Rhodospirillum rubrum ATCC 11170: one gene and its partner. The protein of the gene in region 2 interacts with the protein of the main gene of each other region in a pairwise test. Links are inferred from orthologs where the notes say so. Each region holds a gene or a part of one and is shown on either strand. Other genes may lie near its edges.

Region 1 (15,484 bases), 710 kb from region 2 along the record:
AGGCCGCGCGGCCGCCAAACCATCACCGCGACCATCGCCGCGCCGAAGAAGAACATGCGGAACTGATCGAACTCGCGGAACACCTCGGGCAACACCACCAGGAAGAAGGCGGCGATGACCACGCCGATCTGGCTTCCCATGCCGCCGAGAACGACGATCGCCAGGATCACCGCGCTTTCCATGAAGGTGAAGCTTTCCGGGCTGATGAAGCCCTGGCGGGTAGCGAAGAACGATCCGGCGAAACCGCCGAACATGGCGCCGAGGGCGAAGGCCGACAGCTTGACGTTGGTCGGGTTGATGCCCAGCGAACGGCAGGCGATCTCGTCTTCGCGCAGGGCTTCCCAGGCCCGGCCGACCGGCAGCCGGCGGATGCGCCCGGTGAAGATGTTGGTCAGAACCGCCAGGGCCAGGATCAGATAGAACAGGAAGATCACCCGGTGGTCGGGCGAATAGGAGATGCCGAAGAACTGGTGGAAGGTCTCGCCGCCCTCGGGCGCGGTCCGGGCGAAATCCAGGCCGAAGAAGCTGGGACGCTCGATGCCGCTGATGCCGTCGGGACCGTTGGTCACCGCGTACCAATTCAGCAAGACGACGCGGATGATCTCGCCAAAGCCCAAGGTGACGATGGCCAGATAATCGCCGCGCAACCGCAAGACCGGGAAGCCGAGGACGACGCCGAAGAAGGCGGCGAAAACGCCGGCCAGCGGCAGGCAGACCCAGAACGACCAGCCGAAGGTCTGCGACAGCAGGGCGTAGGAATAGGCGCCGACCGCATAGAAGGCGACATAGCCGAGATCGAGAAGCCCGGCCAGACCGACAACGATATTCAGCCCCCAGCCCAGCATGATGTAGATCATCCAGGTGGTGGCGACATCGACATAATAGCGATTGCTAAACGGCGTGATCGGAAAAACGATGGCCAGAACCAGGGCGGCCAGACCGATGAAGGCCATGTTGCGGCGGAAGAAGCCGCCAACGGGCATGACCACGCTCTTGAGCAGGGCGTCGTGCAGGCGGTTGGACGGATTGTCGCGCCAGATGACCAGGGCGATGCGGCCGATAAACACCGTCAGCACCGACCAGCCCCAGGTCTCCCAGCGCTGCTCGATGAACAGCCCGGCGCCCGAGCTGGTGGCGTGAAGGGCGATGAAGGGCAGGAACAAGACCGCGGCCAGGGCGGCGGTGATCAGGGATTCCTTGATCAGCTTGGGAACGTTCACCCAGCCGATCTGCAACCCGCCGGCGCCAGCGCCGGCTTTGGCGTTGAGGGGAGCTTGCGCCATCACACCTTCTCCACTTCGGGTTTGCCAAGGAAGCCGGTGGGTTTGAAGATGAGCACCAGAACCAGAATGCCAAAGGTAGCCACATCTTTGTATTCAATGGTGAAATAGGCCGACCAGAAGGCCTCGATCAGGCCGATCAGCAAGCCGCCCAGCATGGCCCCGGGCAGCGATCCGATCCCCCCCAGCACCGCCGCGGTGAAGGCCTTCATGCCGGCCAGGAAGCCGATATAGAAGTCGATCACGCCGTAATAAAGCGTGGTGATCAAGCCGGCGACGGCGGCCAAAAGGGCGCCGATGACGAAGGTCAGCGAAATGGTGCGGTCGACGTTGACGCCGATCAGCGAGGCCATCTTGCGGTCCTGCTCGCAGGCTCTTTGCTGGCGGCCCATCGAGGTCTGGGTGATCACATAGGTGAAGCCCATCATCAGACCGATGGTCAAAATCCAGATGAAGATCTGCAAGTAGCTGATTTGAACGGCGAACCCGCCCTGATTGAACACCTCGAACCCGCCGCGGATCACCGGTTGGATCGGCTTGACGCGGGCGCCCTGGGTGATCTGGACATAATTCTGCAGGGCGATGGACATGCCGATCGCCGAAATCAGCGGCGCGAGGCGGAAGGATCCGCGCAAGGGCCGGTAGGCCAGGCGCTCCACCGTCCAGCCATAGGCGGCGGTGAAGACCATCGAGACCACGAGGATCAGCAGCAGGGCCAAGGGAACGCTGGCGAACTCCGGCCCCCCCAGCAACACAAAGCAGATCACCGTGAGGAAGGCACCGATCATGTAGATTTCGCCATGGGCGAAGTTGATCATGCCGATAATGCCGTACACCATTGTATAGCCAATGGCGATCAGGCCGTAGATCGCTCCGAGCGTAAGCCCGTTGATCAATTGCTGTAGAAAGTAAGCCACCCTACCCCCTTTTTTAGCGCCCCCCAAACTCCCTGGCGCTTTTTCATCGGTTTCGTGTGGGTTGATAGTTCCGGGACGGGCGCCTCTCTCAGGCGACTACGGCCAAGGTCGGCCGGTCCCGGTCCCGCACTGCTGATCATGCTTGTTACAATAGGTCCATCCCTTTGCGCAATTCTTAGAATTCCCGAAGTTTTGTTTGCAACCGGCGACCATAAAAAAGGCAATCCGCCTTCTTGATGGGCAGCCTATCGAGAAATGACCTATTACACATTTTAGGCGAAATTTCGTTTCGAATAATAGGGCGAAAATGGCGCAAAATTACAGGTGTTTGCGGGAGGTGCAAACCGCCTAGTCAGACGTTAAGTATCAGCCGATGGTTTATTCATTCCATATTCTTCGAAGGCAGCCATGAGCACCCAGGAAATCCGCGTGCGCGGTGCGCGCGAACACAACCTTCGCAATGTCGATGTGACCTTGCCCCGCGACAAACTGGTCGTGATCACCGGGCTGTCGGGTTCGGGGAAATCGAGTCTCGCTTTTGACACGATCTATGCCGAAGGCCAGCGGCGCTATGTGGAATCCCTGTCGGCCTATGCCCGCCAGTTCCTGGAGATGATGCAAAAGTCCGATGTGGATTCGATCGAGGGGCTGTCGCCAGCGATTTCCATCGAGCAGAAGACCACCTCGCGCAATCCGCGCTCGACCGTCGGCACCGTGACCGAGATCCACGACTACATGCGCCTGCTGTGGGCGCGCATCGGCGTTCCCCATTCCCCGGCCACCGGCCTGCCGATCGAAAGCCAGACGGTCAGCCAGATGGTCGATCGCACCCTGGCCCTGCCCGAAGGCACCCGGCTTTATCTGCTGGCCCCGGTGGCGCGCGGCCGCAAGGGCGAGTTCAAGAAGGAACTGGCCGAGCTGCAGAAAAAGGGCTTCAGCCGGGTCAAGGTCGATGGCACGATCTATGAGATCCCCGAGGTGCCCGCCCTCAACAAAAAGATCAAGCACGATATCGAGGTGGTGGTCGACCGTCTGGTGGTCCGCGCCGATATCGCCAGCCGGCTGGCCGATTCCTTTGAAACCGCCCTTGAGCTCTCCGATGGACTGGTCTTCGCCGAAGACGCGGTCTCGGGCGAGCGCCACACCTTTTCCGCCCGCTTCGCCTGCCCGGTCAGCGGCTTCACCATCGACGAGATCGAACCCCGGCTGTTCTCGTTCAACAATCCCTTCGGCGCCTGTCCGACCTGTGACGGCCTGGGGGTGACGCTGTATTTCGACCCCGAGCTGGTGGTGCCCGATCCCAGCCGCACCCTCAATCGCGGCGCCGTCGCCCCGTGGTCGGGACAAACCCCGCCCTCGCCCTATTACGCCCAGGCGCTGGCGAGCATCGCCGCCCATTTCGGCGCCGATATGGACACGCCGTGGAAGGATCTGCCCGAGGAGATGCGCCGGATCATCCTTGAAGGCTCGGGCAAGGAGATCATCCCGCTCAGCTTCGATGACGGCACGCGCAGCTATCGCACCCAGAAGCCCTTCGAAGGCGTCATCCCCAATATCGCCCGGCGCTGGCGCGAGACCGAAAGCAACTGGATCCGCGACGAATTATCGCGCTACCAGGGTTCGGCCCCCTGCCCGGCCTGCGGCGGCTATCGCCTGAAGCCCCAGGCCCTGGCGGTCAAGATCAACGGCCGCCATATCGGCGAGGCCTCCGAGGTTTCGATCGCCGAGGCCCGGGCCTGGTTCGCCGGGCTCGAGGCCAAACTCAGCCCCAAGCACCGCGAGATCGCCGACCGCATCTTGCGCGAGATCAACGAGCGCCTGGGCTTTCTCGGCAATGTCGGCCTTGATTATCTCAGCTTGTCGCGCAATTCGGGCACACTCTCGGGCGGCGAAAGCCAGCGCATCCGCTTGGCCAGCCAGATCGGTTCGGGGTTGACCGGGGTTCTTTATGTGCTCGACGAGCCGTCGATCGGCCTGCACCAGCGCGATAACGACCGCCTGCTGATCACGCTCAAGCGCCTGCGCGACATCGGCAATACGGTGATCGTCGTCGAGCACGACGAGGACGCCATTCGCAACGCCGATTATCTGGTCGACATGGGGCCCGGGGCGGGCGTCCACGGCGGCACCATCGTCGCCCAGGGCACGCCCGAACAGGTGATGGCCAATCCCGCCAGCCTGACCGGCCAGTATCTGACCGGCAAGCGCAGCGTGCCGGTGCCCACGGTTCGCCGCCAGGGCAATGGCAAAGTCCTGACCCTGCGCGGGGCGCGGGCCAATAATCTGCAAAACGTCGATGTGTCCATTCCGCTTGGCACCTTCACCTGCATCACCGGCGTCTCGGGCGGCGGCAAATCGACCCTGGTTTTGGAAACCCTTTACAAGGCGTTGGCCCGTCAGCTTCACGGGGCGCGCGATCTGCCCGGCGAGCATGACGCCATCGAAGGCGCCGAGCAGATCGACAAGATCGTCGATATCGACCAATCGCCGATCGGCCGCACGCCGCGCTCCAACCCCGCCACCTATACGGGCGCCTTCACCCCCATCCGCGACTGGTTCTCGGGCCTGCCCGAGGCCAAGGCCCGGGGCTATAAGCCCGGCCGCTTCTCGTTCAACGTCAAGGGCGGACGCTGCGAAGCCTGCCAGGGCGACGGGCTGATCAAGATCGAGATGCACTTCCTGCCCGATGTCTATGTCACCTGCGATGTCTGCAAGGGCAAGCGCTACAACCGCGAAACCCTGGATGTCACCTTCAAGGGCAAATCGATCGCCGATGTGTTGGATATGACGATCGAAGAGGCCGGTGACTTCTTCAAGGCGGTGCCGGCGGTGCGCGACAAGATGGAGATGCTCCAGCAGGTCGGGCTTGATTATATCCGCCTCGGCCAACAGGCGACGACCCTGTCGGGTGGCGAGGCCCAGCGCGTCAAGCTGGCCAAGGAACTGTCACGCCGGGCGACCGGGCGAACGCTTTATATCCTGGATGAGCCGACCACCGGCCTGCATTTCGAGGATGTGCGTAAGCTGATGGAGGTGCTGCAGGCCCTGGTCGATACGGGCAATACGGTGGTGGTGATCGAGCATAACCTGGAAGTGATCAAAACCGCCGACCATATCATCGACATGGGGCCAGAAGGCGGATCGGGCGGCGGCCGGGTGGTGGCCCAAGGCACTCCCGAGGAGGTCGCGGCCAATCCGGCCAGCCATACCGGCAGCTATCTCAAGCCCTATCTCTCGGCCCTCGCCCGGCGCAGCGCGTAAGGCGGCTTGCCGACGATGGGGCGGGCTTTCAGCCGAGCAGGGGGTGGACCGGGGCGAGCAGGCTGGCGCGCAACAGCAGGCCGGCCAGAACCACCAAGATCAGGCCGGCCAGGGTGCCGGCCAAGCCCCCCAGCAAGGCCGGTGACAGCGGCAGGCGGCGGGCCAGTCCGGCGATGGGCAGGCGCGAGGCCCGCGCCCCGACCGCCAGCAGGGCGACGGTCGCCGCCGTGCCCAGGGCCATGACATAGGCGGCGAGGATGCCCGCCGCCCATAGCCCCAGACCATTGGCCACCACCAGCACCAGGATCGCCCCGCTGCAGGGGCGAATGCCCACCGCCAGGGCGATCATCGCCGCCGACCGCCACTCGGTGGCCTTGGCGACCTGATCGGCGGTCGGACCATGGGCGTGACCGCAGTGGGCACAGGCCTCCTCGTCGCGCGCCTGTCCGGGGTGGGTGGGCCGATGGTCCCCGCCGGGGGAGGGTCGGCCCGCCCGGACGATCGCCAGCAGCCCCCGCCCGCCCAGATAAAGCCCAAGGCCGAGGATGGCGGCGTAGCTGGCCGGTTCCAACCAGCGCTCGGCGGTGCGATTGGCCCAATGGGCGCCGCCCCGCATCACCAGAAAGGCCCCATCGACCAGAACCACCGCCGTCGTCGCCTGGATCAGCGCGGCGGCGAGCGAGAGCAGGGCGGCCCGGCGAAATCCGGTCGCCGTGGTCGCCGCGTAAGCGCCGATCACCGCCTTGCCATGCCCCGGACCCAGGGCATGGAACACGCCATAGCCCAGGCTGGCGATCAGCAGGCCAACCCCCGCCGCTCCGCCCCCCTCGCCGGCCAGATCGCGCACCGCCTGCCCCAGTTCGCGGTGAAAGCCGGCCTGACGGCTGGTGATTGCCCGGGTCCAGTCGCTCAGCCAGTCGCCCGCGCCGGGCAGGCCGATCCCCCCAAGGACGATCACCCCCCCGCCGATGGCCACCACGGCGGCCCAGGCCAGGATCGGATGGTGGCGCCCGATCATTGGCAGACGACGCCGATGGTTTCGGCGAAGGGGGCGCCCAGGCCTTCCTGGCCCGGTTCGATGGTCTCGGCCAGGGCGACGGCGTCATCGATCATCGCCTCGCGCAGGCCCATCGGCGGGCGGATGTGCACGACGCAGGGCGGCAGGGCCGGGGTGATCTGGGCGGCGCCCGGTTTGTCCTCGAGCAAGATGGCGATGTAATAGCTTGGATCATAAACCCGAAGCGACAGGGTGGGGGCGACCGCCCGCAAGGAGGTTGGCGCCGCCAGGGCCAGGGTGAAGCGATAGATCAGGCGCCCCGCCTCCCACTTCGCCTCATGGGCGCGCACCTCGCCCCAGGTCTGGCGCTGGCCGCCGATTTTCAGTTCGGTGAAATAGTCCCAGTCGCGCAGATCAATCATTGCCTGGGCGATCATCGCCTCCAGCGCCGCCGGATCGGGGTGGCCGGCCTTGTCGCGCTTATAACCCTCGACGCTATAGGCGGAATAGATCTCGTCAAAGATCCAGGTGAGGGCGACGGTTTCCAGCCGTCCCTCGCCGTCGACCCCCAGGGCGACGCGGGCGTCGATCGACACATGGGGATGGGCGCGGGCCGGAAGCGTGCCACACAGGATCAAAAACAGAACAACGGATAGAAGACGAACCATCGCTATCTCCGGCGGCACACCAAGGATCGCAAAAAGCGCGACCGCTCTTCCCGACAAAAGGGAAGCCCGCGCCCTGTGGCCGAACTATGGCCTTATCATCCCCCGGGTCGGGCCCGCCCCGCAACCACGACCACCCGGCCGGCGTTTGATCGGCGCCCCCGGCGGTCGCCCGGGAGTGCCCGGGCCGGGAGCATCCGGCCCAAAGCCTTTGTGAAAGGGTAGCCCATGGTCCTCCCGCCCCGCTTCGCCGCCTCGCGCCCATGGCCGCCCTTATCGCGATGGGCCCTGGGGCTCGCCATCCTGGCCGTCGGCGTCCCCTTGTCCGCCGGCGCCCAATCCGGGCCGTTGCCTCCGGGATCGGTGGTCGCCGGCGGCTGGCTGGCCGAAGCCCAGGGCGTTGCCATGCGCTTGCATGCCGATGGCTCCTATGAGATCGAGGAACCGGGCCGCCCGCCGGCGGGCGGGCAATACGGCGTCGCTGGCGACACGGCGACTTTCAGCGCCGCCGCCGGCCTTTGCGCCGGCGACATCGGCCGCTATGGGGTGGTCCAGGAGGGCACGACCGATCTGCGCTTCGTGCTGATCGAAGACCCCTGCTTGCCCCGCCGCCTCGCCCTGGCCCAACCCTTCCACGCCATCGGCGAGACGACGCCGCCGTGACGGCGGCTCCGGCCGGGTCAGCCGGCCGCAAAGCGTCCTAAAAAGTCGTCGATCTCGCGATCGCTGACGATGTCATAGCGGTGCAGGGCGCTATCGACGGTTTGGCTGGTGATGCCGCGCCAGAAGATCATCGCCTCCTGCTTCTCGAAGGGGCCATAGCGTTCGACGGAATGGCCCTCGGCCATGGTCTTGAAATCGGTGCCGGCATATTCGCCGCCAACGACGAAAAACGCCTTGCCCTGGCGGTCATCCTCGTTGCGCACGAAATAGCGCACCATGGCGTTATCAACGGTTTTTCCCGTCAGCGCCCGCCAGCATTCATGGGCGCCGCTCTCGGTGAAGGGGCCGAAGCGTTCCTCGGGCGTTCCCTCGACCAGGGCGCTGAACGACGTATCGGCATATTCGCCGCCGACAACCCAATAGCTGCGTTTATCCATGATCGACATGTCCCCTGAACGGTTGGCGTCTATGGTTCGCGTCCTGCAGCCGGGCGGGATCGAGTATCCGATCGTTCCCGTCGGGGATGTTGTGTTGCCCAGGCGGGGCTTCCTGTCAAGGCCCGCCGCCAAGGGAACAGGCGCGGCTATTTCTAGACAGCCGGCTCGCGCCGCATTATGGGAGAAGCCATGACACAGCACCCTCCCCTCACCATCGTCGGCGGCGGTCTTGCCGGATGCGAAGCCGCTTGGCAGGCCGCCCGTGCCGGGCTGCGCGTGATCCTGATCGAGATGCGGCCGCTCCGCACTACCGAGGCCCATCTCGGCGACGGACTGGCCGAACTGGTCTGTTCGAATTCGCTGCGCTCGGATGATCCCCTTTATAACGCCGTCGGCCTCCTCCACGAGGAGATGCGCCGCGCCGGATCGTTGATCCTGGCGATGGCCGAGGCCCACCGGGTTCCCGCCGGCGGCGCCTTGGCTGTTGATCGCCAGGGCTTTTCCGACGCCATCACCCGCGCCCTGGCCGAGCATCCGCTGATCGAGATCCGCCGCGGCGAGGTCGACCGTCTGCCCGCAGTCGAGGACGGACCGGCGATCATCGCCAGCGGGCCGCTGACCTCGGCGGCTTTGGCCGCCGCCATCGCCGAGGCGACCGGCGAGACCAGTCTGGCCTTTTTCGACGCCATCGCCCCGATCGTCCATAAGGACAGCATCGATTTCGACCGCGCCTGGTTCCAGTCGCGCTACGACAAGGGCGACGGCCGCGACTACATCAATTGCCCGCTGACCCGCGACCAATACGACGCCTTCGTCGACGCCCTGCTGGCCGGCGAGAAAACCATGTTCAAGGAATGGGAAGGCACGCCCTATTTCGACGGCTGCCTGCCCATCGAGGTGATGGCCGAGCGCGGCCGCGAAACCCTGGCCTTCGGACCGATGAAGCCGGTGGGTCTGACCGACCCGCGCAATCCCGGTCTGCGCCCCCATGCGGTGGTGCAGCTGCGCCAGGATAACGCCCTGGGAACCCTCTACAACATGGTCGGCTTCCAAACCAAGCTGAAGCATGGCGAACAGGCGCGGATCTTCCGCATGATCCCCGGGCTGGAAAACGCCGAATTCGCCCGACTCGGCGGCATTCACCGCAATACCTTTCTCAACAGCCCGCGCCTTCTCGATCCGACGCTGCGCCTCAAGGCCCGCCCCCATCTGCGCTTCGCCGGCCAGATCACCGGCTGCGAGGGCTATGTGGAAAGCGCCGCCATCGGGCTGCTCGCCGGTCGTTTCGCCAGCGCCGAGATCCTCGACGCCGCCTCGTTTGCGCCGCCGCCGCCGACAACCGCCCTGGGCGGGCTGCTTGGCCATATCACCGGCGGCGCCAATGCCGAAACCTTCCAGCCGATGAATGTCAATTTCGGCCTGTTGCCGCCGCTTGAAGCCCGCCCCGTGCGCCCCGGCGCCAAGCCCCGGGTGCCCAAGGGCCGCGAGCGCAAGCTGGAATCCGCCCGCCGGGCTTTGGTCGATCTCGGCGATTGGCTGCGCCAGCCCTCGCCCTGGTCGGCCGAGGATTCCCCGCGCGCCGCCCTTCCCATCCCCGAGCCCACCCCGCTGGGCCCAGCGAGCGGCTCAAGCGAGTAAAGCAAAGTCCAACAAGGGGTTATGCGTCATTCCTCACAAAAAAACAGGCCCGGAAACGGGCCTGTTGAGAGGGATAGGGATGGGGAGGACGGACCAGCAAGGCGGACGATTGAGCGCGCGGCGCAAGGCGGAATCACCCCGCCTCAAGCTGGCGCGGCTTGGGGTCGCACGGCGCCGCCTCTCTTTGGCTGAACGGCATACGCCCCTTCCTTCCCCGATAGGCGAGCGCCTTCCGGGGGGAAATCGGGCGTCCACGACGGGGGCGCCCGAAAGCGGCAGTGGATAAGAACGCCCGCAGGCGACGGTGTATGATGACGCCCGCGGGCGGTCAGTGCATGCCCGACAGGGCAAGCACGGTGCGGCCCCATTCGGCGGAGGCCGGGGCACCGATGCCACCGACATCTTCGATCTGCGGGGATTGAACGCCGGCAAGCAGCCCAAGGGCGGTGGTGCCGACATCGATCGCGCCGGCAAAAACGATGCTGAGAGCGACGACACTAAAAGCGGCGGCCATATGCTGGCCGAGAGTGCAGCGAATGAAGGGCATCGCCTGCCTCCTTTTCCTCGACCCCCCGGACCCGGGGGAGGGGTGGATACCGAAGCATCCGAGGTTCTGTTCAACGTCAGGATCTTAGAATACGCTTTTTAAGAAAAAACTTCAAGTCTTTGAATCCCCAATCTTTTCCGGGTCTTGATAGAAAGTCGCCGCCCCCCTCCCCTTTTCGGTCGGAGCGGACCGGAGGCGGTTTCGCGGCCGTCAGATACGGCCCCTTATCCCGGTCCAGAACAGCGAGAACGGCCGGCGGACGATGGTCCACAGGCCGGGATCGGCCGGGTCGCCGCCGCTTTGGCGCAACAGGGCCAGATAGGGGCGGGCCAGCGGGGCGAGCAGAAACGGCGAGAGATGGCGGCGGTCGATGCGCCGGCGCAGGGCCCGGGCCTCGGCCAACAGGTCCTCGACCTCGCCCACCAGATCCAAGCATAGGGCCTTTGCCGCCTCCGTGACCGGTGGCGCCGATAAATCCTCGCGGGTGACGCCGCGCTCGTCGGCTAACTGCGATGGCAGGTAAAGGCGACCCTGGGCGGCCATCGGGCACAGCGTCCGCACCACGCCGAGCAGTCCCCAGGCCGTTCCCACATGGCCGGCGGCGGCGATCGTCGACGGATCGGCGCCCAGCAGGGCGGCGGCCATCCTCGACAGCCCGCCGGCGGTGTCCTCGGCATAGCCGCGAAGATCGGCCGGGGTGGCGAAGGGCTCGGCGGCGAGATCAAGCCGCCGCGCCGCGATGGCGGCGCTCAACGTCGGGCGGTCAAGCCGGCCGCCGGCGATCAACCGCTCCATCGCCTCGCCAACCGGATGGCCGCGGGCGATCACCGCGCCGCTGAAGGCCCCCTCGCACAGGTCATGCCACCATTGCAGACGCATCTCGCCGATCAAAGCCTCGCTGACCGTTTCGGCGATGCGGGCGATTTCGACGTTAAAGGCATAAAGCGCCATCAGATTTTCCCGTTGTTCAGCCGGAGCGAACAGCGCGGTCTGAAAGCGGTTGGGATCAAAGTCGCGCACCGCGCCGGCCAGCGGCGAGAGGTCTTCGGCTTGGGCCATCGGAACGTCCTTCTTCGTGGTCCGTTGGGCGTAAAGAGGGGGCGCCCCAGGTGATTTTGCCCGATACCCCTTCAAATTCGTCGGGAACCCCCATAAATGGCGTATATCGCCTGCGAACCCGCCATCGGTTTTCCCGACGATCGGGAGAGCGGCGACACAAACAATCTAGGAGAGATCGACATGGCTTTCGAACTGCCGCCCCTGCCCTTCGCCAAGGAGGCCCTGGAGCCGCATATTTCAGCCAAGACTTTCGAATTTCATCATGGCAAGCATCATAACGCCTATGTCACCACCCTCAATTCGTTGATCAAAGATACCCCCCTGGCCGATAAGTCGCTTGAGGATATCATTACCACCGTGGCCGGCGACGCCGCCAAGACCCCGGTCTTCAACAATGCCGCCCAGGTGTGGAACCACACGTTTTTCTGGAACAGCCTGTCGCCGACCGGCGGCGGCCAGCCGACCGGCGCGGCCAAAGAGGCGATCGACGGCGCCTTCGGCTCGCTCGACGCCTTCAAGGAGCAGTTCAAGCAGGCCGGCGTCACCCAATTCGGCAGTGGCTGGGCTTGGCTGGTGGTGGACGGCGGCAAGCTGTCGATCGCCAAGACGCCCAATGCCGAATTGCCCCTGACCAAGGGCCAGACCGCCGTTCTGACCTGCGATGTCTGGGAGCATGCCTATTATCTGGATTACCAGAATCGCCGCCCCGACTTCCTGCAGACCTTCCTGGATCACCTCGTGAACTGGGACTTCCTGGCGGCCAATCTGGCCAAGGCCTGATCGGCGCCGGGCGCGCGGCGGCGAAACGGCTGTTTGGCCCCCGCAAAGGGGCCGGCGCGTCGCCGTCGCCGCCCGCCACGGTTGCCCCGGCTGCCCGGTTATGGCACCGTCCCCCCCAGTCGACGAAACCGATGGGAGGTATGTCAGGGTATGAACGAAGTCATCACGGTCCGGGATGCGGCGGAAAGCGACGCCCCGTCCATCGCCCGGCTTTTCGTTCAGGCCGGGGAAGGCCTTTACGAATTTCTTCTTGGCGGCCTGATCCCCGACATGGAATCTTGGCAGATGGTCAGCCATCTGGTGGAGGCCGGCGACAGCCCGATCGGCTGGCCCGAATGCCGCGTCGCCGTGATGGAGGACACCGTTGTCGGCATGGTCAACGCCTTCCCGGTCGAGCGCCTCGATGAATTGTCCCTGGATCTGATCCCGGCCGACCGCACCAACCATTTGGCGCCTCTGTTCGCCCTGCGCGATGCCGGAAGCATGCTGATCAACGCCATGGCGGTCAGCCCGACCCAGCGCGGCGCCGGTATCGGCCGCAAGCTGGTCGGCGAGGCCCTGGGCATGGCCGGGGCCGAGGGCCGCAAGCGGGTCAGCCTGCAGGTCTGGTCGACCAACACCCGGGCGATCGCCCTTTACGAGGATTTCGGCTTCCAGGTGACCGGCGAGATCACCTTGCCCTTCACCCCCCGCCTGTCCGCCCGCCGCACGCTGTTGATGGCCCGCGAGATCTAACAAGGCCCCTCTTTCCGCCGCTCGCCGGATCGCTTCGGCGGGCGACGGTCGCTTTTATAGGGCGATCAGCGCCGCCGCCACCCGGCGATCCTCCTGGATCAGCACGTTGTAGGTCCGGCAGGCGGCCCCCGTGTCCATGGTCTCGGGGGCGATCCCGGCCGCGCTCAGGGCCTCGCGCAGCGGGCGCGGCAACAAGGTCATGCGCGGCCCACAGCCGATGAGCACGATATCGAGATCCTCGGCCATGGCCAGCAGCGGCGCCAGACTGGCGAGGTCCATCTCGTCGATGCGGGTGGCCACCCAGGGAAAAACCCGTTCGGGGGTGACAAGAAGCGAGCCCAGATGGCGCTCGCCGCTCACCCGGAAGCCGCCATCGCCATAGGCTTCGACCACCCGCCGGCTGGCGGGAATTTCCATCTTCAATTCCATGGATCTGCGTCCCTTTTTTGTCCCAGATCAGGGAGTTAGCGGCGTTCCTTGCGGGACGGCGGAGCGGCGGCGGGCTTGGCCTGGGCGGGTTTCCCGGCGGCGACGGCGGGGGCGTTTTTGGCTTTGCCCGGGGCGGCGCGGGGCGGAGGAGTATCCTCCCCGTCGTCCTCGCCCTCCCGACCGTCGTCCGCCGTCTTGGAGCGGCCGCGAAAGGCCATCAGCGCCGGAACGGCGACATAGATCGACGACAGCGTGCCGACCACCGTTCCCCAGATAAGCGCCAGGGCGAAGCCGCGCAACTGCGGCCCGCCGAGCAGGGCGAGGCAGGCCATGGTGACCAGGGTGCTGCCCGACAGCACGATGGTGCGGGCCAGGGTGCGATTGATCGACTTGTTGACCACCGTGGCCAGCGGGGCGTCGGGGGTAAGGGCCAGTTCCTCGCGCACCCGATCAAAGATCACCACCGTGTCGTTGATCGAATAGCAGGCCACCGTCAGCAAGGCGGCGATGCTGGTCAGATCGAAGGGGATCTGAAACAGGGCGTAAAGGCCAAGCACGGCGACCACGTCATGGCTCAGGGCAAGGACGACGCCCAGGGCGTAATGCCAGTCGAAGCGCAGCCACACATAGGCCGCGATCAGCACCAGGGCGAGGGCGACGGTCAGCAGCCCGGCGATCGTCGCCTCGCCGCCCACGGTCGGGCCGACCAGATTGGTCCTGCGATAGGTCGCCCCCTCTCCCAAAGCCGTCTTGACCCCCTCCAGGGCCTGCAGCATGGCCTGATCGCCGCCGGTCTGGCGGCCGACCCGCACGGTGACGCTACGGCCATCCTCGCCATAGGTGGTCACGTCGACCTCGCCGACGACGCTCGCCCGCAAGCTCTGGCGCAGGTCGACCGGGTCCATCGCCGTCGCCGTCCGCGCCTCGACCACCAGCCCGCCGGTGAAATCGATGCCCAGATCCAGGCCGCGCAGGCCAAGGGCGAGCAGGCAGACGAGGAGCAGCGCCGCCGAAGCCGCCATCACCCGCGCGCGGCTGACAAGGAAATCATAGTGGAAGTCGGCGGTCAGTCGGGCGAAGGGACGCGGCATGATGGGGCGGACCCTTTAAAGGGGAATGGTTTTCGGCCGCGCCAGACGCAGCCAGAGCGCGACGATCAGTCGGTTGAGCAGCATCGCCGTGAACAGGGCGCTCACGGCCCCCAGCGTCAGGGTGACGGCAAATCCCCGCACCGGTCCGCCGCCCAGCCAAAATAGCAAGGCGCCAACGCCCAGCGTCAGGATATTGGCGTCCAGCACGGCCGAAAAGGCCTTGCCGAAGCCCGCCCGCAGCGCCTCGTCCACCGCCAGCCCGGCGCGGGCCTCCTCGCCGATGCGCTCGAAGATCAGCACGCTGGCGTCCACCGCCATGCCGATGGTCAGGGCGATGCCGGCGATGCCGGGCAAGGTCAGCGTCGCCCCCAGCCCCGATAGCATGCCAAACAGCAGGCAGAAATTAAGACCAAGGGCGATGGTGGCGAAAACCCCGAACAAACCATAGACGGCGATCAGGAAGACGGTCACCGCCAAAGCCCCCGCCGCGCTGGCCAAGGCGCCGGCGGCGACGCGATCGGCGCCCAGGCTGGGGCCGACGGTGCGTTCCTCGACGATCCGAAAGGGCGTGGGCAGGGCGCCAACGCGCAGCATCAGGGCCAGATCCTGGGCGGCGCGGGTGGAAAAGGCGCCATCGAGCAAAAGGCCGATGCCCCCCGATCCGGGCTGGCGCAGAAGGCGGACGGCCACCGCCTCGCCGTCAATCGTCGCCTCAAGTCCGCGCTCGCCGCCCTCGCCGCCGCGCATCTGGATGATGCGTCGCTCGCCGACGCCATCAAAGCGCAGGCTGATCAAAGGTTTGCCGTTCTGAACCGTCGCCTGGGCGCTCGTCAGCCGATCGCCGTCGATCGTTCCCCCCTCGCCATTCGCCGCCCGGATCGACAACCGCGCCGGCCGCCATAGCAGGTCCCTCACCCGCTCCGAGTCGTCCAATCCGGGCAAGGCGACCAGGATGCGGCGGTCGGAGCGCCGTTCCAGACGGATT
Region 2 (15,067 bases):
TGGACTTTGCGCGCTTCCGCCAGATCGCCGACGAGGTGGGGGCGATCTTGATGGTCGATATGGCGCATTTCGCCGGGTTGGTCGCTGGCGGGGTGTATCCGTCGCCGGTGCCCTTCGCTGATGTCATCACCTCGACCACGCACAAGACGCTGCGCGGGCCGCGGGGCGGGTTCGTCCTGACCAATGACGCCGCGATCGCCAAGAAGATCAACTCGGCGGTCTTTCCCGGCCTGCAAGGCGGTCCGCTCATGCACATCATCGCGGCCAAGGCCGTGGCGTTTGGCGAGGCGCTCGATCCCTCGTTCAAGATCTATGCGCGGCGTGTCGTCGAGAATTGCCGCGTTCTCGCCCAAACGCTCCTCGACGGCGGACTGGCGATCACCAGTGGCGGGACCGACTGCCATCTGGCGGTGGTCGATCTGCGCCCCCTTGGTGTCACCGGTACCATCGCCGAACAGGCCCTGGAATCGATCGGCATCACCCTCAACAAGAATGCGATCCCCAACGATCCCGAAAAGCCGATGGTGACCTCGGGCATCCGGGTCGGCAGCGCGGCGGGAACCTCGCGCGGGTTTGGACCCGAGGAGTATCGGCGGATCGCCGCGTTGATCCTCGAGACGCTGCACGCTGTGCGCGCCGGGACGCTCGAGGCCGACCGGGAGGGCATCCGCACCCGGGTGCGCAGCCTCGTGGCGGGTTTTCCCCTGCCTTACTGACCACCACACCCGGGGAGCCCGTTTTGCTATGACAGACTCATTGACCGTCGATCTTTCAGAGGAAGACGTGGCGCGCTTCGGGACGGATCCCGCCCGCGCCTTTGCCGCCAACTTGCTGACTGTGCGAGACCGCATCGCCTCGGCTTGCCGTCGATGCGGCCGTCAGCCCGAGGAGGTGCGTCTGCTCCCCGTCACCAAGACGGTTCCGGCCCCTCTCTTGCGTCTGGCCTTCGCGGCGGGCCTCTCCGACTTCGCCGAGAACAAGCTGCAAGAGGCGCGCGACAAGCAGGTCGAGCTTGCCGATCTCGCGATCCGTTGGAGCATCATCGGCCACCTCCAGACCAACAAGGTGAAATATCTTGTCCGCTTCGCCGCGGAATTCCACGCCCTCGACAGCCTGCGGCTGGCGGAGGAGATGAACCGCCGCCTTGACGCGCAGGGGCGCGATCTCGACGTGTTCGTGCAGGTGAACACCTCCGGCGAAGCCAGCAAATACGGTTTGCCCCCCGCCGAAGTGATACCGTTCGTAGAACGCTTGGCGGACTACCCCCGCCTGAAGCCGCGCGGCCTGATGACGCTGGCGATCTTCAGCGCCGATACCGACCGTGTGCGGACGTGCTTCCGCTTGCTGCGCGCTCTGCGCGACCAGACCGCCACCCTCCATCCCGGCATGACGCAACTGTCGATGGGCATGTCGGGGGACTACGAGGCGGCCATCGAGGAAGGCGCCGATGTCGTTCGCGTCGGCCAAGCCATCTTCGGCCCCCGTCCGACCGCCGACGCCTTTTACTGGCCCGGCCTCATTCCACCGCCCGATCAGCAGAAATCTGGAAACGCCCCATGAAGGACCGCCAAATCCCAGGCGATGGGAACCAGAGTTAGACCGCGAACATAAAGTCTAATCGTCCGATCGCTCCATGCGATCTTCCGATCACGGACTGGGAGGCCCGCTTTGGGGGCCTCCCGCTTTGGATGAGGGCGCGCGCCGTTAGCCGGCCAAAACCAGTTTGCGGGCGGTGACCACCTCGTCGGCCTGTTTGCCGATGACCTCTTGCAGGTGGTCGAAGCTCCAGGCGAAGGTGCCCACGCCCATGGTCGCCGAGCGCAGATCGGTGATCAGATCGTGCATTTCGGATTGGGGCAGATAGCCCTCGACCACGTCCCAGCCGCTCCACCCCTCTTTGGGCGTATAGCCGAGGATCTGGCCGCGCCGTGTGGTCAGGGCGCGCTGGGCCCGGCTGGTGGCGTCGGTCGGCACGCTGATCTCGACGCGCAGGATCGGTTCAAGCAGCACCGGCTCGCAGGCCGGCATGCCCTCGCGCATCGCCAGCTGGGCGGCCGATTTGAAGGCCTGTTCCGAGCTGTCGACCACGTGATAGCTGCCATCGGTCAAGGTGACGCCGACATCGACCACCGGGAAGCCCAAGGGGCCGCGCGGCAGGAACTCGCGGATCCCCTGTTCGACCGCCGGAATATACTGCCGGGGGACCACGCCGCCGGTGATGCTGTCGGTGAAGACGAAGCCTTCGCCGCGCGACAGCGGCTTGATATCGAGATGCACATCGCCGAATTGGCCGTGGCCGCCGGTCTGGCGCTTGAAGCGGCCCTGGCGGCTGGTCGCCTTGCGGATGGTCTCCTTATAGGGCACCTGCGGACGATGGGCCTCGACCTCGACGTGGAACTGGCGGGCCAGCCGGCGCACGGCGATCTGCAGATGGATATCGCCCTGCCCCCACAGCAGCAGCTCGGCGGTGTCGGGATTGTTTTCGACGCGCAGCGAGGGATCCTCCTCGCACAGCTTGGCCAGGGCGCCGGTCAGCTTGACATCGTCGCCCTGTTTGCGGGCATGCAGGGCAAGGGCGAACAGCGGTCCCAGGACCGGCGGGTCGTCGGCGGCGCTGTCGCCGCCAACCAGGGCGCCGGTCGACAGCTTTTCCAGCTTGCCGATGCCCACGACCGCCCCGGCGCCGACACTATCGACCTTGGCTTGCTGGCCGGCCGGGAAGCTGAAAAGCCCGGTGGCGCGATCGCCGTTCAGCGCCTGACCATCCTTCAAGGTGCCGTTCCATAGCCGGGCCAACGACAGCTTGCCCATATGCTCGGCGTGCTGGGTCTTGAAGACCTGGATGACCGGCCCCTTGCCTTCGATGCCCAGGCGGGCGCGGGTCTCCTCCAGCGTCGGGCTTTCGTGGCGGAGCGCCTTGAGCAGGCGGCGGATGCCGTTATCGGCCAGGGCGCCGCCAAAGAACACCGGCACCACCAGATCCTCGGCCAGATCGCGGGCCAGGGAGTCATAGACCGCGCCCTTGGGCGGCACCACGTCCGACAACAGCCCCTCGAGCAGGGCGTCGTCGTAATCGGCCAGATTTTCCAAAAGCTCCTGGCGTTCGTTGACGTGGCGGTCTTTCAGATCCTCGGGGATCGAGATCAGATCGCTGGCCTCGCCCGGCTTGTAGCGATAGGCGCGCTCGCTGACCAGATCGAGATAGCCAACCACCTTGCCGTCTTCGCGGATGGGAATCTCGCGGGCGACCAGCGGCTTGGTCGAGACCATCTGCAGGGCCTCGATCATGTCGCGCAGGTGGGTTTCGGTGGTTTCGATCTTGTTGATGAAGATCATATGGGGGATGGCGCGGCTATCGAGGAATTTCAACAGCGGCGTCAGCATCACGGCGCGGGCGGGATCGGGTTCGCAGACGACGACGGCGACATCGCAGACGGTCAGCGCGTTATAGGTGTCTTGCATGAACTCGACCGATCCCGGACAGTCGAGAAAGGTCCATTGTCCGCCAAGATAGGTGGTTTCGGCCAGATTGACCTCGACGCCCATTTCTCGGTCGCGGGCTTCGGGAGAGGAATCGCCGACGGTATTGTGGTCTTGGATCGTTCCCTTGCGGTGGATGGCCTCGGTCGCCAGCAGCAGGCTTTCCAAAAGACTGGTCTTGCCACTGGCGTAAGGCCCAACGATCGCCGCCACACGCGGCGCGGACGCTCTGTCGGGCATGGGCTTCACTCCCCTGATCATTCTTCATTGATGGGGGCGCGGACCGAACCCGGCGACCTGCGGCAACGCCCCCCGATACCCCAGAGCCGGGTCGCGACGCCCCGCCGAAAGGAGAGTCAGACCTGGGGACCGGAGCGAAATCCCCTTTGATAAGGATTTCGGCTCCGGGGAAGCGCGACCGCTTCACCGGCCCCGGGGCGCCAAAAGATGGCTCCCGAACGGGAACCGAAGGGCGTTATCGTCCCAGGCCGCGACGGTCCTGGCAAGGGAAAAGGCGCAGCCATGCGCGGCGCGCGGGTCTCATGCTTAAAATGGTCGGTTTTAGAAGAAGCCAAAGGAATAAGGGGGGGAAACGCCCCCCTCCCCGCTCCGATCAGCCCTTGGAACCGGCCGCCCCGCTCCGCTCGATGATCTCCTCGAAGCGCGTCCGCGCCCGTTCGGGCAGGTCCGCCGGCAGGGTGATCTCCGCGGGCGACCCCGCGCCGACGCGGACCAGCATGACCATGCCCATGGCGAAATGCGGCGAGCATTTTATGCCATAGACCCCGGGAACGTCGAAGGTCACGCTCGTTTCCTGGTCGATCTTGCCCTTGAAGGCCACCGCCCCGGCCGGCAGCATCGAAGGGATCGACGCCGCGTTGTGGCTGCGATCGCTCGGCAGGAAGCGCAAGGTGTCACCGGGCGCGAGCGTGATATCCTCGGGCTCGAACACCATGCTGCCGTGGACGCCGCGCGTAAGCATCTTCACGTCGAAGGTTTCGGCCTGGGCCGGCACCACGCCGAGCAGGCACAAGCAGGCGATAAGGGCGGATCGGCGAAGCATCATGGGAAGTCTCCAAAGGCGACCCGCGGATGGACCGGGCAAGGTCGCGTGTAACGAATGAAACAGCCGCCCTCGCCATCGTTCTCGACGCGGGCGTCAACGTTGAAAACACCGGCCAGCCGGTCACGGGTCAGGATCTCGGGCGGCGGGCCGACGGCGCAGACCAAGCCGTCTTGCATCACCGCGATGCGGTCGCAGAACATGGCGGCGTGGTTGAGATCGTGAAGAACGGCGACGACGGTGATGCCAAGGGCGCGGACCAGGGCGAGCAGGCCGATCTGATGCTCGATATCAAGATGATTGGTCGGCTCGTCGAGCAGCAGCAGGCGCGGTTCCTGGGCCAGCGCCCGGGCGATGTGAAGGCGCTGGCGCTCGCCGCCCGACAGCTTGTGCCAGGGGCGCGCGGCGAAGCCGGCCATTCCGACAAGGTCGATCATCGCCGTGACGACCGCCTCGTCGCGCCGCGACCAGGGCGTAAGCGCGCTCAGATGGGGGGTGCGGCCAAGCTCCACCGCCTGACGGGCGCTGAGGCGCTCGCTGGTCTCGGCCTGTTGTTCGACCAGGGCGACGCGTTGCGCCAGATCGCGCCGGCCGAGGGCGGTCATCGGCACCCCGCCAAGCAGCACGACCCCCGAGGACGGCGGCCGCAGTCCGGCGAGCATGCGCAAAAGGGTGGTCTTGCCCGAACCATTGGGCCCGACGATGCCGAAGAACTCGCCGGCCGCGACCTCGAGATGAACCCGGTCGACAATGGTTCGCCGATCGATCGTGAAGCTGACATCGCGCGCGCACAGCATCATCGGTGCGCCGGCCTGCGCATGAGGATCAGGGCGAAGGCCGGGGCGCCGACCAGGGCGGTCATGACGCCGATCGGCAGGACCTGTCCGGGGATGATCTTTCGCGACAGGATATCGGCGGCGATCATGAAGATCGCGCCGATCAGGGCCGCCGCCGGCAGCACCTTGTTGTGGCGAACGCCGACGGTCAAGCGCGCCACATGGGGGATGACAAGGCCGACGAAGCCGATCGATCCGACGATGCTGACCATCGTCGCCGTCGTGCCGGCGGCGATGGCGATCATCATGATATAAACCCGGCGCACCGGGATGCCGAGCGAGGCGGCGGAATCGGCGCCGAAGGCGAAGGCGTCGAGGGCGCGGGCGTAAAACAGGCAAATGACCAGCCCGCCCAGCGCCACCGGAACGGCAAGCGACACGTCGGGCCAGCGCACGCCCGAAAGATTGCCCAGAAGCCAGAACATGATGCCGCGCGCCTGATCGGCGGTCGCCACCTTGGTCACGACGAACGAGGTGAGCGCATTGAACAACTGCGATCCGGCGATGCCGGCCAGGATGATCGCCGCCGGCCCGCGCCCGGCCTTCAGCGCGATGAAGGACACCAGCGCGAAAGCGAGGACGGCGCCCAGGAAGGCCCCGACCGATAGCGAAACGAGGCCGCCGCCCAGGCCGAGAACCGCCACCGCCACCGCCCCGCTCGACGCGCCGGCCGAGATGCCGAGGATATAGGGATCGGCCAGGGCGTTGAGCAGCAGGGATTGGAGGACGACGCCGCTGACCGCCAGCGAGGCCCCGCAAGACGCGGCGACGAGGGCGCGGGCGACCCGGTAGTTCCAGATGATCCCCTCATCGATAGGGTCGAGCGCATAGCCGGCGCCCAGAACCTTGTTGGCCACCACTTCGATCACGGTGACGAGGGGGATCGGCGCTTCGCCAAGGGCGGCGCCCGCGGCGAGCGCCACCCCCAGGACAACGACGGCAAGCAGACAGATCGCGGTGATCCGCAAAGCCGCGGGGCCGACCTTCATTGGGCGAGGCCGGCCTTGATGACCGCATCGGCCACGACCTCGATGCCCTCGATGGTGCGGATGGTCGGGTTCATCGCCTGGGCGTCAAGGGGCACGATACGGCCCTCCTGGACGGCGGGCATCAGGCGGGTGACCGGATCATTGGCCAGGAAGGTCTTCTTCACGGCGATATCATCGACCGGAAAGCGCCGCCGGGTCATTTCACCGGCGACGATGATCGTCGGATTGGCCTTGGCGATGGTCTCCCAACCAACCGTCGGCCATTCCTCCTCGCTTTTGATCACATTGGTGATGCCCAGAACGGACAGGATGTATCCGGGGGCACCGTCGCTACCGGCGACATAGGGATCGATGTCGAGATCGGCGCTTGAAAACCAGAAGACGGCGGAAACCGGGCTGCGGAGAGAAGCGATTTTTTTCTTCGCCGCCGCCTCGCGGGCCTTCAAATCGTTGATCAAAACTTCACCGCGCTCGCTGACATCGAAGATGCGGGCTAGGTCCTCGATCTCCTGATAGATCAGATCCGTGGTGAAACGGCTCGTGCGCAGACCGTCGCCCCCTTCGGAATTATCCTTGCCGACGCAATCGGCCGGAGAGGTGTAGACGGGGATCTTCAGTTCGGCGAACTGGGCGTTTGTCGCCACCACCCCTTTGGGGCCGACCTGCCATTGGTATTGATTGGTGACGAGATCGGGTTTCTTGCCGACGACGCTTTCAAAGCTCGGGTCGTTGTCGGCCAGGCGCGGGACCTTGGCGTCGACCGCCTCATAGCCGGCGATCACGGGACCGACCCACAACGCCGTGCCAACGACCTTATCGGCCAAGCCCAGAAGATAGAGGATCTCGGTGGAACTCTGGCCGATCGAAACGACGCGGCTGGGCGCCCGATCAAAGGTGATGGTCTGGCCGCAGGTCTGGAGCGTCAGGGGATAGCGGGTAGGCTCGGCGGCGCCGGCGCCGGAGGCCGAGACGACGAGGGGGGCGGCGAAAGCCGCGGCGAGAAAAGACAAGCGCATGGGTGAAGACAAGGGGGAGTCTCCTCTTCCGTCAATCGTGACAGGGAAAAGTTCGGCGACCCGCAAGGGTCACGGTTCAGCAGTGGCTGAAAGGGCTTGAAAACGTCGACCTCGCCCAGAATCGATGGGCGCAGGCGAGGGTCTCGTCGAGCTATCGACGGACTCTGACGGGACCTTGGGGGTGATCAGACGTGATGCGTCGTCATTGCCATCCTTTCCGAGCCTCCCCGCTCGTGATCATGGATTAGGGTCGGACGGCAGGTCTCCTGGCTCACGGGTCATCGCCTTCATCCCCCTTCCCAAGGCACGCGCCCCAGTGGTTTTCATCGGAGGAAGGCTCGCCGCTCACAGTTGCGGGGGCAGCCACGGTTTCGGACAAATCCTTCGCCTGCACCGTGTTCCCTTTTAATCCCTTCGGCTTGCGCTTGGGGGGAACCGTCAGCCGCAGGCTAGCCGATGCAACCTTGGGCCGTCAACGCCGCGACACCCCGGCACCGCGCCCCCCCGACACCATAGGGGTTCCCAAGGTTCCTATATGACCGCGCCAAGCCCCCAGACGAAAAAAAGGGCGCCCCGCGAAGGGCGCCCTTTCCATCAGATCCGGCTTGCGCGGTGGAGAGAAGTCAACGCAGGCTTTCGCAGAAGCGGCGGATGCGCTGGCAGGCGTCCTCCAGGGTGGCGGTCGCCGTGGCGTAGCTGATGCGGAAATAGGGCGACAGGCCGAAGGCCACGCCCTGAACGGCGGCGACCCCTTCGCTTTCGAGCAGGGCGGCGACGAAATCGCTGTCGGTTTCCAGCAGCTTGCCCTCGGGCGTCGTCTTGCCGATCACCCCGGCGCAGGACGGATAGACATAGAAGGCGCCTTCCGGCGTGCCGACCGACAGGCCCGGGCAATCATTGATCATGCGCACGACCAGATCGCGGCGTTCCTTGAAGATGGCGTTGCGTTCGATCAGGAAGTCCATCGGCCCTTCAAGGGCGGCAAGGGCGGCGGCCTGACTGATCGAGCTGGTGTGGGTGGTCGACTGGCTTTGGATCTTGTTGATCGCCTTGATCACCGCCACCGGGCCGGCGGCATAGCCGACGCGCCAGCCGGTCATGGCGAACGACTTGGAAACGCCGTTCAGCGTCAGGGTGCGGTCCTTCAGCTTGGGCTCGACCTGGGCGATGGTGGCGAACTTGAAGCCGTCATAGACGAGGTGCTCGTACATATCGTCGGTCATCACCCAGACATGGGGATGCTTGAGCAGAACCTCGGCCAGGGCCTTGAGATCGGCGGCCGAATAGGCCACGCCCGTCGGATTGGACGGGCTGTTGAGGATCAGCCATTTGGTCTTGGGCGTGATGGCGCGCTCCAGATCGGCGGGCTGCAGCTTGAAGCCGACCTCGGGGCCGCTGGGAACGAACACCGGCACGCCGCCGGCCAACAGGGCGATATCGGGATAGCTGACCCAATAAGGCGCGGGGATGATCACCTCCTCGCCCGGGTTCAGCGTCGCCATCAGGGCGTTGTAGATGGTCTGCTTGCCACCGCAGCCGACGCTGATCTCTTCGATCGTGTACTCAAGATCGTTCTCGCGCTTGAGCTTGGCGCAGATCGCCTTGCGCAGGGCGGCGGTGCCGGGAACGGCGGTGTATTTGGTCTCGCCGCGCTCGATGGCGGCGATCGCCGCCTGTTTGATGTGATCGGGGGTATCGAAGTCGGGTTCGCCCGCGCCCAGACCGATAATGTCACGGCCGGCGGCCTTGAGTTCGGCGGCCTTGGTGGTAACCGCCAGGGTCGGCGACGGTTTGATGGCGGACAGACGCTCGGCGACGATCGACATGGAAATCCTCGAGGATTGGTTGTGTCGGTTGGGAGGGGGCGAGTGGCCGCGCCGCCCCTGACGACGGGGGCTCTCTTGGCGGGACCGGGGGAAAAAGCTATCCCCCTTCCCGGCGGCACGCAAGCGCCGGGAAAGCGCTTTCCTCAGGATTTCCAGAAGTCGCGGCTGAAAAGCACAAGAAGGGTGAAGAATTCCAGCCGCCCCATCAGCATGGCCAGCGACAGCAGCCATTTCGCGCTATCGGGCAAGGTGGCGTAATTGCCCGCCGGGCCGACGATGGTACCGAGTCCCGGACCGACATTGGCGATCGCCGCCGCCGTCCCGGTCAGGGCCGTCACCCAATCCAGGCCGACCATGGTCAGCGCCAGGGCGATGATCGCCGTCGTCGCCCCGGTGGCGAAGAAGAACAGCACCACCGACACCGCCACGTCCTCGTCGATCGCCCGCCCGCCATAGGTCGAGACGATGACCGCATTGGGCATATAGCGCCGGCGGATATTGGCGCTGAGAACCTTATAGGCCACCTGATAGCGGAACATCTTGATGCCGCCCGAGGTCGATCCGGTGCAGCCGCCGGCGAAGGTGATCATGAAAAAGAACAACTGCGGGAAGCCGCCCCACAGGGTGTAATCCTCCGAGGCGTAGCCCGTCGTCGTCACCACCGAGGTGATGTTGAAGGCCGAGGCGGTCAGGGCATCAAGGAAGGGCCGGCCGTTCTCCAGGCTCTGCCACAGGGCCATGACCAACCAGCAGGCGACCAGAAAGCCGGTCAAAGCCTGGACCTGGGGATCGCGCACCACATCCATCGGCCGGCCGCGCGCCACCTGCACATAGAGCACGAAGGGCATGGCGCCCAACATCATGCCCACCGTCGACATCCACAGCCCGGCGGCGTCGAGATGGCCAAGCGAGGTGTCCCAATTCGAAAAGCCGCCGGTCGACACCGTGCCGAAGGCGTGGCAGATGGCGTCGAAAACCGACATGCCGACGGCGATATAGCCCAAGGCGATGACCACGGTCAGCGTCAGATAGACGGCGGTGATCGCCAGCCCCAATTCGCCGATGCGGTTCATGCCCTTTTCGCTGGTATCGGAGCTTTCGGTGCGGAACAGCTGCATGCCGCCGACGCGCAGCGCCGGCAGCAGGGCGATGGCCATGCCGATGATGCCGATGCCGCCGATCCAATGCAGCAGGCAGCGCCAGAACAAGATCCCCGGCGGCTGATGCTCCAGGCCGCTGATCACCGTCGCCCCGGTGGTGGTCAATCCCGAAACGCTCTCAAAAAACGCCCCGGCGAAATCAAGCCCGGTGGTCGCCAGCATGAACGGCATGGAGCCAAACAGCGACATGGTCAGCCAAGCCAGGGCGGTCATCAGGAAGCCCTGGCGGATATTGAAGCGCAGCGGCATCCGCCAATTGGCCAGGGTCAGCATCATCCCGCAAAACAGCGTGATCACCGAAGAGCCGAGGAACGCCCGCCAGTCGCGGTTTTCAACCACCAGATCGACCAAGGCCGGCGCCAGCATCGAGAGCCCGAGGCCCGACAGCAGCAGCCCAAGGACCATCAGCACCGGGGCGAGATCGATCCCCCCCAGCATCAGGCCCCGGCTGGTGCCGAGTTGGCTTCCCCTCAGGCTCATTCCGTTTCCTTCCCAGGCTTGCGACCGCGCGAAAAAACCGCCCCCCGCGCCGCGCGGCGCCGGAGGTCGTAGGGGGCGAACCCCCGTCGATCACCTCGATCGACGCCGCCCGCCCCCTTCAGCGTGGCGATCATAAGGCAGGCCCGGGACGATTTGGCAAGCCGGGCGCTGTGGCGGTCCTTTTGAAATGGGTCGAAAAAGGGAGCGATGACGGACGGCGCGCCCCCCTGGTCAAGCCCGGGCGGGCGGCTTATCTTAAGGGCCATGACCATGCTTCTCCCCCTGTTCGAGCGCCCGCCCGCTGGCCCCCGCGCCGAGTTTCGTCTGGCCAGCGACTATCAGCCCGCCGGCGATCAGCCCCAGGCCATCGCCGAGCTGTTGCGGGGTCTGGCCGCCCAAGACCGCGATCAGGTGCTGCTGGGCGTCACCGGCTCGGGCAAGACCTTCACCATGGCCCAGGTCATCGCCGAGATGGGCCGGCCGACCCTGATCCTCGCCCCCAACAAAACCCTGGCCGCCCAGCTTTACGGCGAGTTCAAGAATTTCTTTCCCGACAACGCCGTCGAGTATTTCGTCAGCTATTACGACTATTACCAGCCCGAAGCCTATGTTCCGCGCACCGATACCTATATCGAAAAAGACTCCAGCATCAACGAGCAGATTGACCGGATGCGCCACGCCGCCACCCGCGCCCTGCTTGAACGCCGCGATGTCATCATCGTCGCCTCGGTCTCGTGCATCTATGGTATCGGCTCGGTCGAGTCCTATTCCCGGATGATCATCCCCATCAAGGTGGGAACGACGCTGCCGCGCGCCGATCTGCTCAAGGCGCTGGTCGAGCTGCAGTTCACCCGCAATGACATCGCCTTCACCCGGGGTATGTTCCGGGTGCGCGGGGATTCGGTGGAGATCTTCCCCGCCCACTATGAGGACCGCGCCTGGCGGGTCAGCCTGTGGGGGGACGAGATCGAATCCGTGCGCGAATTCGATCCCTTGACCGGCGAGATCACCGCCAGCCTCGACGAAGTCACCGTCTATCCGGCCAGCCACCATGTCACCCCCCGCCCGGCGCTGTCCCAGGCGGTGCGCACGATCAAGGCCGAGCTCAAGGAAACGCTCGCCCGCTTTTACGACCAGGGCAAGGTGCTTGAGGCCCAGCGCCTGGAGCAGCGCACCACCTTCGATCTGGAGATGATCGAGGCGACCGGCCACTGCAAGTCCATCGAGAACTACTCACGCCATCTGACCGGACGCCGCCCCGGCGATCCGCCGCCGACCCTGTTCGAATACCTGCCCGAGGACGCCTTGCTGTTCGTCGATGAAAGCCACGTCGCCGTGCCGCAGATCGGCGGCATGTTCCGCGGCGACTTCAATCGCAAAAGCGTGCTGGCGGAATTCGGCTTCCGCCTGCCGTCCTGCGTTGATAACCGGCCGCTGAAGTTCGAGGAATGGGACGTCATGCGCCCGCCGTCGATCTTCGTTTCGGCCACCCCGGGGCGCTGGGAACTTGAACGCACCGGCGGCGTCGTCGCCGAACAGGTGATCCGCCCCACCGGTCTGGTCGATCCGGTCTGCATCATCCGCCCGGTCGAGGCCCAGGTCGACGATCTGCTGGGCGAGGTCAAGGCCTGCGCGGCGCGCGGCGAACGGGTGCTGGTCACCACCTTGACCAAGCGCATGTCCGAGGATCTGACCGAATATCTGACCGAACAGGGGGTAAGGGTGCGCTACATGCACTCCGACATCGAAACCCTGGAGCGGATCGAGATCATCCGCGACCTGCGGCTGGGCGCCTTCGATGTGCTGGTCGGCATCAACCTGCTGCGCGAGGGCCTTGATATCCCCGAATGCGCCCTGGTGGCGATCTTGGACGCCGATAAGGAAGGCTTCCTGCGCTCGCGCACCTCGCTGATCCAGACCATCGGCCGCGCCGCCCGTAACGTTGGCGGCCGGGTGATCCTTTATGCCGACAAGATGACCGATTCCCTGACCTTCGCCATCGAGGAAACCAGCCGCCGCCGCCAGCGTCAGCAAGACTACAACGCCGCCCATGGCATCACCCCGGAAACCGTGCGCTCGCGCATTTCCGATGTTCTCAGCAGCGTTTACGAAAAAGACTACGTCACCGTGACCACCGGGGTATCGGGCGACAACCAACTGGTCGGCAAATCCCTGCGCGAGCATCTCGCCGATCTCGACAAACGCATGCGCGCCGCCGCCGCCGATCTGGAATTCGAGGAGGCCGGCCGCCTGCGCGACGAGATCCGCCGCCTGGAGGCGCTGGACCTTGGCCTGCCCGGAGACGCCGGGGCGACCGGCCTTGCCGAAGCCGCCATCCCCTTGCGCGCCGCCGTCGCCAAAGGCCGGGGGGCAGCGGCCAAGGGCCGTGGTCGCAAGGGCAAAAGGTGAAAAGAAGCCGCAGCCCTTGTCCCTTCATATCCGCCCCATCGCCTTTGCCGACCCGCTGACCCTGGTCCCGGCCTTGGCCAAGGATCCGGTCTTCGCCTTTCTCGACAGCGCCGCCGCCGATCCCGGCGCGGGCGACGAGGATCGCGGCCGTTACAGCTATCTCTGCGCCGATCCCTGGCGGGTGATCACCGCCGATGACACCACGGTCCGGGTCGATAGCCGGCCGGTCGCCGGCGATCCCTTCGCCGTTCTCGCCGCCACCCTGGCCGAAATCGCCGAGGACGAGCCCGTCGCTTGCCCGGTGCCCTTCGCCACCGGCCTATGCGGTGTCCTTGGTTACGGCCTGGGTGCTTGGCTGGAACGGCTGGCCCCCGCCCCGGCCGATCGGCTGGCCCTGCCGGCGATGACCCTGGGCGTCTATGACTGCGTCGCCGCCTTCGACCTGCGCGCGCGCAAGGCCTGGATCGTTTCCAGCGGCCGGCCCGAACGCGATCCGCGGCGCCGCGCCGCCCGCGCCCTGGCCCGCGCCGAAGCCCTGGAACGGCGCTTGGCCGCGGTTTCCCTTGTCCCTGACGAGACCGCCGCCGCTTATGAAAAGACCGGGTCCTGGCGCGCCGAGCGACCGCGCGCGGCGATCTTGGCGGCGATCGGCAAGACCATCGACGCCATCGAAGCCGGCGAGCTGTTCCAGGCCAATATCACCCAGCGCTTCCTGGCCGACCTTCCGCCCGGCCTCGACGACCTCACCTTGTATCGCCGCCTGCGCCGGCTGAGCCCGGCCCCCTTCGCCGCCCTGGTCGGCTGCGGCGCCGACCACCGCCTGATCGGCGCCTCGCCCGAACGCTTCTTGCGCCTGGGCGCCGAGGGCCGGGTCGAGACGCGGCCGATCAAGGGCACCCGCCGGCGCGACGCCGATCCGGCGCGCGACGCCGCCCAGGCCGCCGCTCTGGTGGCCAGCGAAAAGGACCGGGCCGAGAACCTGATGATCGTCGATCTGATGCGCAACGACCTGGGCCGGGTCTGCGCCATCGGCAGCGTCCGTGTGCCCCGGCTGATCGCCCTGGAAAGCTTCGCCAGCGTCCACCATCTGGTCTCGGCGGTCGAAGGGCGGCTGCGCCCCGGCCTGGGGGCGATCGACCTGCTGCGCGCCTGTTTTCCCGGCGGCTCGGTCACCGGGGCGCCGAAGATCCGCGCCATGGACCTGATCACCGCCCTGGAGCCGGCCCGGCGCGGCTGGTATTGCGGATCGGTGGCCTGGATCGGCGCCGATGGGGCGATGGATTCCAACATCGTCATCCGCAGCCTCACCCGGGCCGGTGCCACCCTGATCGCCCAGGCCGGCGGCGCCATCACCGCGCCCTCCGATCCGGCCGAGGAATACGAGGAAAGCCTGATCAAAATGGCCCCCCTGCTCAGCGCCCTGGATGGGATCGAGCGATGACCGCCCGGCGACCGGCCGTCATTTGGCTGAACGACCGGCTCGTGCCCGCCGCAAAGGCCCGCATCGATCCCGCCGATCGCGGATTTCTGCTTGGCGATGGCCTATTCGAAACCATCCCGGCGCGCGACGGCCGCCCCCTGCGTCTGGCCGCCCACCTCGCCCGCCTGGGGCGCGGCGCCCGAATTTTAGGCATTCCCCTACCCGCCCTGGATATCGCCGCCGCCTTGGCCGCCACCCTGGCGGCCAACGACCTGAGCGAGGGGGTGCTGCGCCTGACCCTGACCCGGGGTCCCGGGCCGCGCGGCCTGTTGCCGCCGCCCGCGCCAAAGCCCACGATCATGATCACGGCGACGGCCTTTCCGCCGCC

What was found.
Region 1: the proteins of uvrB (region 2) and uvrA interact in binary tests that used the Escherichia coli proteins (3 or more experiments, as listed by UniProt). The link is inferred for Rhodospirillum rubrum ATCC 11170 from one-to-one orthologs.

Annotation. Positions count from the first base shown.
Region 1 is NC_007643.1:2,041,726-2,057,209, forward strand. What follows is about bases 2,277-5,658. They hold uvrA (excinuclease ABC subunit UvrA), read left to right. Parts: upstream 2,277-2,605; coding sequence 2,606-5,458; downstream 5,459-5,658. Other genes in these bases: RRU_RS09105 (nickel transporter), read right to left, coding at 5,487-5,658. Also shown: high-affinity branched-chain amino acid ABC transporter permease LivM, read right to left, coding at 1-1,283; RRU_RS09095 (ABC transporter permease subunit), read right to left, coding at 1,283-2,197; more of RRU_RS09105, read right to left, coding at 5,659-6,476; RRU_RS09110 (DUF1007 family protein), read right to left, coding at 6,473-7,123; RRU_RS09115 (hypothetical protein), read left to right, coding at 7,349-7,783; RRU_RS09120 (DUF4170 domain-containing protein), read right to left, coding at 7,801-8,220; methylenetetrahydrofolate--tRNA-(uracil(54)-C(5))-methyltransferase (FADH(2)-oxidizing) TrmFO, read left to right, coding at 8,410-9,858; RRU_RS09130 (hypothetical protein), read right to left, coding at 10,187-10,405; RRU_RS09135 (phytoene/squalene synthase family protein), read right to left, coding at 10,616-11,464; RRU_RS09140 (superoxide dismutase), read left to right, coding at 11,645-12,244; RRU_RS09145 (GNAT family N-acetyltransferase), read left to right, coding at 12,395-12,979; RRU_RS09150 (Mth938-like domain-containing protein), read right to left, coding at 13,034-13,408; protein translocase subunit SecF, read right to left, coding at 13,444-14,499; protein translocase subunit SecD, read right to left, coding at 14,515-15,484. UniProt on the Escherichia coli protein: The UvrABC repair system catalyzes the recognition and processing of DNA lesions. UvrA is an ATPase and a DNA-binding protein. A damage recognition complex composed of 2 UvrA and 2 UvrB subunits scans DNA for abnormalities.
Region 2 is NC_007643.1:1,333,305-1,348,371, reverse strand. Bases 10,722-13,686 are described here. They hold uvrB (excinuclease ABC subunit UvrB), read left to right. Parts: upstream 10,722-11,114; coding sequence 11,115-13,259; downstream 13,260-13,686. Other genes in these bases: RRU_RS05910 (anthranilate synthase component I family protein), read left to right, coding at 13,276-13,686; RRU_RS05920 (TrkH family potassium uptake protein), read right to left, coding at 10,722-10,850. Outside these bases: RRU_RS05960 (serine hydroxymethyltransferase), read left to right, coding at 1-716; RRU_RS05955 (YggS family pyridoxal phosphate-dependent enzyme), read left to right, coding at 745-1,560; RRU_RS05950 (elongation factor G), read right to left, coding at 1,705-3,720; RRU_RS05945 (pseudoazurin), read right to left, coding at 4,094-4,546; RRU_RS05940 (ABC transporter ATP-binding protein), read right to left, coding at 4,543-5,343; RRU_RS05935 (FecCD family ABC transporter permease), read right to left, coding at 5,340-6,368; RRU_RS05930 (ABC transporter substrate-binding protein), read right to left, coding at 6,365-7,396; RRU_RS05925 (pyridoxal phosphate-dependent aminotransferase), read right to left, coding at 8,008-9,210; more of RRU_RS05920, read right to left, coding at 9,354-10,721; more of RRU_RS05910, read left to right, coding at 13,687-14,700; RRU_RS05905 (aminotransferase class IV), read left to right, coding at 14,697-15,067. UniProt on the Escherichia coli protein: The UvrABC repair system catalyzes the recognition and processing of DNA lesions. A damage recognition complex composed of 2 UvrA and 2 UvrB subunits scans DNA for abnormalities.